One region of the Bradyrhizobium symbiodeficiens genome, then DNA from elsewhere that is predicted to be linked to it. Evidence: predicted binding sites of a transcription regulator. Region 1 holds the regulator's gene; the other holds the start of a gene.
What was found. The regulator HrcA, encoded in region 1, represses chaperone genes, less so after heat shock. The targets are predictions, from matches to a motif close to GTTAGCACTCNCNNNNNGNGAGTGCTAAC.
Positions count from the first base shown of each region.

Region 2: the regulator HrcA is predicted to act here: its motif matches at 1,975-2,003, upstream of CIT39_RS05135 (co-chaperone GroES).

Region 1 covers NZ_CP029427.2:166,265-170,475, reverse strand. The annotation lists gene rdgB (RdgB/HAM1 family non-canonical purine NTP pyrophosphatase) at 1-158, opposite strand, end outside; gene rph (ribonuclease PH) at 170-883, opposite strand; gene hrcA (heat-inducible transcriptional repressor HrcA) at 1,067-2,155, shown strand; gene grpE (nucleotide exchange factor GrpE) at 2,268-2,885, shown strand; gene pncA (bifunctional nicotinamidase/pyrazinamidase) at 3,026-3,748, opposite strand; gene CIT39_RS00765 (hypothetical protein) at 4,005-4,211, opposite strand, start outside.
Region 2 covers NZ_CP029427.2:1,103,401-1,107,611, reverse strand. The annotation lists gene CIT39_RS05145 (protein phosphatase CheZ) at 288-1,076, shown strand; gene CIT39_RS05140 (hypothetical protein) at 1,258-1,779, opposite strand; gene CIT39_RS05135 (co-chaperone GroES) at 2,096-2,392, shown strand; gene groL (chaperonin GroEL) at 2,568-4,196, shown strand.

The DNA.
Region 1 (4,211 bases):
CTGCGGAAATCGTTGCCGGTCTCGTCGGGCTCGTCCAGGCCGAGTTCACCCGCGGACACCGCCTCGATGCCGTAAGGCGCCAAAAGCTCGCGCATCTCGGCGAGCTTGCCGGGATTGTGGGTGGCGATGACCAGCTTTCCGGTGATTCGGCGGTGCATGAGCTTATTGACTACGCGACAGCCAGTTTCTGCAAGTCCACCAGACGCGCGATGCCCTTCTGGGCCAGCGCCATCAGTGCCAGGAACTCGTCCTGCGTGAACGGTTCGCGTTCCGCGGTGCCTTGCACCTCGATGATGCGGCCATCGCCGGTCATGACGAAATTGGCGTCGGTCTGGGCTTCCGAATCCTCGGCGTAGTCGAGATCGAGCACCGGCGTGCCGTTGTAGATGCCGCAGGAGATCGCAGCGACGTTGTCGCGCATCACGTTGGCCTTGATCATGTTGCGCGCCTTCATCCAGCTGATGCAGTCGGCGAGCGCGACCCAGGCGCCGGTGATCGAGGCCGTGCGCGTGCCGCCGTCGGCCTGGAGCACGTCGCAATCGACCGTAATCTGACGCTCGCCGAGCGCTTCGAGATTGACGATGGTGCGAAGCGAGCGGCCGATCAGGCGCTGGATCTCGACGGTGCGGCCGCTCTGCTTGCCGGCGGCGGCCTCGCGGCGCGTGCGTTCGGAGGTCGCGCGCGGCAGCATGCCGTATTCGGCGGTGACCCAGCCGCGGCCCTGGCCCTTCAGCCACGGCGGCAGGCGATCTTCCAGCGTGGCGGTGACCAGCACATGGGTGTCGCCGAATTTCACCAGGCAGGAGCCTTCCGCATATTTGACCACGCCGCGCTCCAGCGTCACGGGGCGCAATTCGTCGGGCGCACGGCGGCTTGGCCGCATGGGAAATCCTCCAAAACTCGTCGGTGTAGGGCTGTTCGCGGTGCTTGTAGGTGGGGTGAGGGTATGCGGCAAGGGGAAAGGACAAGGCTTTTTCACCCTCCGGTTCTCCGCCCTGCAATCGCGACGCTTGTCAGAACCCTCCCGGATGGACAGATTACATGCGTCTGACAGGAGTTACCGTCTGTGGCCCATCACGATCCGATCCATCTGATCGCGCCGCGCGCGGGCCTCGCCCAGCTCAACGAGCGTTCCCGCGACATCTTTCGTCAAATTGTCGAAAGTTATCTCGCGACCGGTGAACCCGTGGGCTCGCGCAATATCTCGCGCCTGATCGCCATGCCGCTGTCGCCGGCCTCGGTCCGCAACGTCATGGCCGATCTGGAACAGCTAGGCCTGATCTATGCGCCCCACACCTCCGCCGGCCGGCTGCCGACGGAACTCGGCCTGCGCTTCTTCGTCGATGCCCTGATGCAGGTCGGCGACCTCAACGAGGCCGAGCGGCAATCGATTCAGAGCCAGCTCACCTCCGTCGGCCAGGCGCACTCGGTCGAGGCGGCGCTGGACCAGGCGCTGACGCGGCTGTCGGGCCTGACCCGCGCTGCCGCGGTGGTGCTGACGCCGAAATCCAATGCGCGGCTGAAGCACATCGAATTCGTCCGGCTGGAACCGGAAAAGGCGCTGGTGATCCTGGTCGGCGAGGACGGCCAGGTCGAAAACCGCGTGCTGTCGCTGCCCCCCGGAGTTCCCTCCTCGGCGATCACCGAGGCCGGCAATTTCCTCAATGCGCGCATCCGCGGCCGGACCCTGGCCGAGGCCCGGCTCGAGCTCGAGACGGCGCTTGGAGAGGCCCGCGCCGAGCTCGATCAGCTGGCACAGAAGGTGATTTCCGCCGGAATCGCCAGCTGGTCCGGCGGCGAGACCGAGGACCGCCAGCTTATCGTCCGCGGCCACGCCAATCTGCTGGAAGATCTGCATGCGCTGGAGGATCTGGAGCGGGTTCGGCTCTTGTTCGACGATCTCGAGACCAAGCGCGGCGTTATCGACCTGTTGGGGCGCGCCGAGACCGCCGAGGGCGTGCGCATCTTCATCGGCAGCGAGAACAAGCTGTTTTCGCTGTCGGGGTCCTCCACCATCATCTCGCCCTATCGGGATGCCGCCGGCCATATCGTGGGCGTTTTGGGTGTAATCGGGCCGACGCGGCTGAATTATGCCCGCGTGATCCCGACCGTGGACTACGCCGCCCGCATCGTCAGTCGCCTGCTGGGAGGCTGACCGGCGTTTGATCCGTTCACGGGCGCTTGATTTTCGGCGCCCGAAGCACGATATCCGGGCCAGAAAAAGTCCCACGCGACTTCAAAACCAGACCAATTCGAGAAATGAGCCGATGACCGATCGAGACCGGCAACCCGAAGACACGACTGCTGCGACCGGCGAGCCCGTGGTGTCGAAACCCTACATCATGCCCGACGATCCCGAGCCCGGCTCGGTCGAAACGTTGCAGAAGGAAGCCGCCGAGGCGCGCGACCGCATGCTGCGGACGCTGGCCGAGATGGAGAATTTGCGCAAGCGCACCACCAAGGAAGTCGCCGACGCCCGCCTCTACGGCATCACCGGCTTTGCCCGCGACGTGCTCGACATTGCCGACAATCTCCAGCGCGCGCTCGATGCCGTTCCACCCGAGGCCCGCGCCACGGCCGATCCCGGCCTGACCGCGCTGATCGAGGGTGTCGAGCTCACCGAGCGTTCGCTGCTCAACGCGCTGGAAAAGCACGGCGTGAAGAAGCTGGATCCGCAGGGCCAGAAGTTCGACCCGAACTTCCACCAGGCGATGTACGAAGTGCCTGATGCGTCGGTGCCATCAGGAACCGTCGTGCAGGTCATGCAGGCCGGCTACACGATCGGCGAGCGCGTGCTTCGCCCGGCCCTGGTCGGCGTCGCCAAGGGCGGCGCGAAGCCCGCGCCGGCCGCCAACACCAATGAGCCGAACAGCGCGGCGAACTGATCGATCCTCATGGTGAGGAGGCGCGTTAGCGCCGTCTCGAACCATGTAGGCCAGGCTGCCGCAGCGGGGCCTTCATCCTTCGAGACGCGCGCGAAGAAGCGCGCTCCTCAGGATGAGGGTCTTGCAGTTGTTCGCGCCGATTACGCGCTCACCGCGATATCCGCAGACTGAATCCGCTTCACGCCGGCCTTGGCCATATCGGCCCAGGCTTTGGCGAGCGATCCCTGATTGTCGATGCCGCGGCAGGCGTCTTCCACCACATAGACCTCGAAGCCCGCCTTGCGCGCGTCGAGCGCGGTCCAGGCGACGCAGAAATCCGTCGCGAGGCCAGCGACGAAGACGCGCTTGATCTTGCGGCCCTTGAGATAGCCGGCAAGGCCCGTCGAGGTCTTGCCGTCGGCTTCGAGAAAGGCCGAATAGCTGTCGACGTCCTTGTGAAAGCCCTTGCGGATGATCAGCTCGGCGTGCGGAATCGCGAGGTCCTTCGACAGCGAAGCGCCGTCGGTGCCCTGCACGCAATGGTCGGGCCACAGCACCTGCTTGCCGTAGGGAAGGTCGACGGTCTCGAACGGCTTCTTGCCGGAATGCACTGACGCAAACGAGATATGGCCCGGCGTGTGCCAGTCCTGCGTCATCACCACGTTGGCAAACGCCTTCGAGATCTTGTTGATGACGGGCACCACTTGCTCGCCCTCTTTCACCGCGAGGCTGCCGCCGGGCAGGAAGCAGTTCTGCACGTCGATCACGAGCAGCGCGGATGCATCGTCCGGCTTGATCGATGCCGCTGCAAAGAGTGCCGTTGGCGCGAGAGTCGCAAGCGCCGTCGTTCCAAGCATTGCGAGGACTTGCCGTCGATCCAGCATCGTTGCCTCCCTTCAGGGTGATCCAACGGGAGCGAAGCCTAGTTCCGTTCGTACACGAACAGAAGCCGGAAAATGCGGCCGGCATTGGGGAGGGTTGGCCTGACAAGCCCACAGCACCGTCATCCCGGGGCGCGCAAAGCGCGAGCCCGGGATCCATAACCACAGGGAGAAGTTTGGCGAAGACCTTTTTGCAACCGCGAGATCACGCGGTATGGATCCCCGCCTCCGCGGGGAGACACCGAATGTGTTTCGCGCCTCAGCCCTTCGGCTGAATCCCGTCGCGCACGGCGCGGAAGCGGGTGAAGGCGGCCGGCCACTGGTCGCGCGGGGCGCTGGCGACGATGCGCAGCGAGGCGCCGCCGGTCGAGAAGCGGATCCACTGCACCACGGTGACCGGGACCTTGTCCTTGCCGCTGACGCCGTCGATCCGGGTCTCGAAACCCTGCTGGCCGTTGATGCGGAT
Region 2 (4,211 bases), 940 kb from region 1:
ATCACATGCGCCGTGGCGAGCTGATGGCTGATCGGCGTCCGCGACGTGGTCAATAAAAAGCAAAAGGCGTTTTGTTTGGTAAACGGAAGCCGCGTTTTGATTCACCACGTCGCGAGCGAGGGGCCAATTTGGCGATCAGCGTTTATTTTCGATGAACGCTGCACGGCCATGGTTAATCGCTTCTTTGCACGCCGTCGCCTGCAACCGCACAACAGTTCCGGCCGTGAACTTCGTGTTAAATCGCTTCTGCCTACAAAGACGCGTGAGTGAGGTGGGGGAGTATCCTGATGGCTGTTCACCGCAAACGTTTTCGCGTCGAGGATATCGCTGGTGGCGGCGAGATGCCGAGTTTTGACGTATCTGAAGAGGCAATCCCGATGCATAGCGAGATCATGGCGGAGCTGCGCGCGATCCGCGCACAGATGGCGAAGGGCAGCGTGCCAGCGCCCTTGTCCGGCAGCGCAGCCATGGCGGCGATCGACGCCTCCACCGCCCATGAGCTCTCCGAGGCTCGGACCATGCTCGAAACCTATCGGGCCCAGATCGAGCAGTGCGAAAAGCTCAAGGTCGAGCTCGACCTGATCCATGACGCCATCGACCGCACCAAGCGCGAAATCGCGACGCTGCACGGCAAGAGCTTCGATGGCGGCGAAATGGCCAAGGTCAATGGCGAGCTCGGCGCGGTGGTCGGCGGCACCGAGCAGGCGACCCAACAGATCCTCGAAGCCGCGGAATCGATAGACCAGGCCGCCAGCGCAATGTCGAAGGTGGACTCGGTCGACCAGCAGAAGCGGCTCGCCGACGACATCCAGGAACGCGTCATCTCGATCTTCGAGGCCTGCAACTTCCAGGACCTGACCGGCCAGCGTATCAGCAAGGTCATGGCTACGATGAAGTTCATCGAGCAGCACATCAACTCGATGATGGACATCTGGGGCGGCGTCGACGCGATCAAGGCCCACGTCGTTCCGCAGGCCGACAATCGCAGCGAGGACGACAAGCTTCTCAACGGCCCCAAGCTCGCCGGCGACGTCGGCCACGCCTCGCAGGACGACATCGACGCGCTGTTCGACTGAGCGGGCGCGAGAGACAGAAAAACAAAACGCCGGCGAAAGCCGGCGTTTTTTTGTTTTGGGAAGCTATCTCACGCTGTCATTCCGCACGCGAAGCGTGAACTTTGGTGCGCACTTGCGCACCTGAGAATCTCGAGATTCCGGGTTCGGTCCTGCGGACCGCCCCGGAATGACGGAGTAGAAATCACGCCCGCGGCGCGCAGCGGACGTAGACCATGTTGCCGTAGCGGGTGGCGGCGTCCTTGTCGATGAAGCGGGTGATCAGGACGCGGCCGTCGAAGGAGACGATCTCGCGATCCTGCTCGCCGGGGGTCGGGCCCGCCGGTCCGATGTAGTTCTTGCCGCTCGGCGACCCCTTCAGCCGCAGCTCCTGCGGGGTTGCCTGGTCGGCCAGATGCATGATCACGCCGCCGGAGGAGCCGGCGGTGATCACGTAGGGATTTTTGCACTGGGCCCGGGCGGCGGCCTCGGTGCGGGCGCGGTCGGCCGGGTTCTGGAACGAGGCGAGACCCCAGCGGCCGACGATCTCGTCGGCGCGAATGGTCGCGGGCATTTCCGGGGCGGTGCCAGGCTCGGCTTCGGGCGGCGGCGAGGACGACGAGAAGGACGGCAGGCTCATGCCGCCGCCGCAGGCGCCCAGCAGCAGCGCCAGACAAGAGGCGGCGGCCAGATTGGCAACCGTGCGCGCGTGAGCTGAATTGATCATGGCATTCCCCCGGACAAGACCATGGCCGCACCCCTCCTGCAGCCAAGCGTAAAAACGCTGCCGGAGCAATGGCGTCCTTTGATACGCCGGCGCCCCGAACAAGTTTCCAATACCACCATCCTATATCCGCCTCACCAATCGCTTAACCACCTTTGCTTGACAGGATCGCGGCCAAGCCATATTTCCGGGCCCACTATTAGCACTCGGAAAGCCCGATTGCTAAGCGCGCCGTTCGATCCCTGGGATAGGGGGTGGGCGGAAGCGCCGCCCCACCCACTTCCACTACCTCCGAAGCGAGCCTCCAAAGGGAAACGTCATGGCTAAATCCAAATTTCGTCCGCTGCATGACCGTGTCGTGGTCAAACGTATCGACGCCGAGGAAAAGACCAAGGGCGGCATCATCATTCCGGACAGCGCCAAGGAAAAGCCGTCCCAGGGCGAAATCGTCGCCGTCGGCCCCGGCGGCCGCGACGAGACCGGCAAGCTGACCCCGATCGACCTCAAGGTCGGCGACCGCGTGCTGTTCGGCAAATGGTCGGGCACCGAGGTCAAGATCGACAACGAAGAGCTCCTGATCATGAAGGAGTCGGACATCATGGGCGTACTGGCTTAAGGCCACCCGCCTGAACAGCCGCTGAATGCTTCATTGTCATGCCCGGGCCTGACCCGGGCATCCATCATTTTTCGCACCAGGATGGATTGCCGGGTCAAGCCCGGCAATGACGAAGAGAGCGCGGCAAGACACAGAATCAAACAAGACACATCACGACACACGAGGGATTGCAGAAATGGCTGCCAAAGACGTCAAGTTTTCCGGAGACGCGCGCGATCGCATGCTGCGCGGCGTCGACATTCTCGCCAACGCCGTCAAGGTGACGCTCGGCCCGAAGGGCCGCAACGTCGTCATCGAGAAGTCGTTCGGCGCGCCCCGCATCACCAAGGACGGCGTCACCGTCGCCAAGGAGATCGAGCTCGAGGACAAGTTCGAGAACATGGGCGCCCAGATGCTGCGCGAGGTCGCCTCCAAGACCAACGACCTCGCCGGTGACGGCACCACCACCGCGACCGTGCTGGCCCAGGCCATCGTGCGCGAAGGCGCCAAGTCGGTTGCCGCCGGCATGAACCCGATGGACCTCAAGCGCGGCATCGACACCGCGGTCGCGGCCGTCATCAAGGACATCGAGAAGCGCGCCAAGCCCGTCGCCGCCTCCTCCGAGGTCGCCCAGGTCGGCACCATCTCGGCCAACGGCGATGCCGCCATCGGCAAGATGATCGCCCAGGCGATGCAGAAGGTCGGCAACGAGGGCGTCATCACCGTCGAGGAGAACAAGTCGCTCGACACCGAGGTCGACATCGTCGAGGGCATGAAGTTCGACCGCGGCTATCTCAGCCCCTACTTCGTCACCAACCCCGAGAAGATGACCGCCGAGCTCGAGGACGCCTACATCCTGCTGCACGAGAAGAAGCTCTCGGGTCTGCAGGCCATGCTGCCGGTGCTGGAAGCCGTGGTGCAGTCGGGCAAGCCGCTCGTCATCATCGCCGAGGACGTCGAGGGCGAGGCACTGGCAACCCTGGTCGTCAACCGCCTCCGCGGCGGCCTCAAGGTTGCCGCCGTCAAGGCGCCGGGCTTCGGCGATCGCCGCAAGGCCATGCTGGAAGACCTCGCGATCCTCACCGGCGGCCAGCTGATCTCCGAGGACCTCGGCATGAAGCTCGAGAACGTCACGGTGAAGATGCTGGGTCGCGCCGGCAAGGTCGTGATCGACAAGGAGAACACCACGATCGTCAAGGGCGCCGGCAAGAAGCCGGACATCGAGGCCCGTGTCGGCCAGATCAAGGCCCAGATCGAGGAAACCACCTCGGACTACGACCGTGAGAAGCTCCAGGAGCGCCTCGCCAAGCTCGCCGGCGGCGTCGCGGTGATCCGCGTCGGCGGCGCCACCGAGATCGAGGTCAAGGAGAAGAAGGACCGCGTCGAGGACGCGCTCAACGCCACCCGCGCCGCGGTGCAGGAAGGCATCGTCCCCGGCGGCGGCGTCGCGCTGCTCCGTGCCAAGAAGGCGGTGGGCCGTCTCACCAACGCCAATCCCGACGTCCAGGCCGGCATCAACATCGTGCTGAAGGCGCTGGAAGCTCCGATCCGCCAGATCGCCGAGAACGCGGGCGTGGAAGGCTCGATCGTCGTCGGCAAGATCCTGGAGAACAAGTCCGAGACCTTCGGCTTCGACGCCCAGAACGAGGACTATGTCGACATGGTCGAGAAGGGCATCATCGACCCCGCCAAGGTGGTGCGCACCGCGCTCCAGGACGCCTCCTCCGTGGCCGGCCTGCTGGTCACCACCGAGGCCATGGTCGCCGAGCTGCCGAAGGAAGCTGCGCCCGCGATGCCGGCCGGCGGCGGCATGGGCGGCTTCTAAGCCTCCGTTCCATTA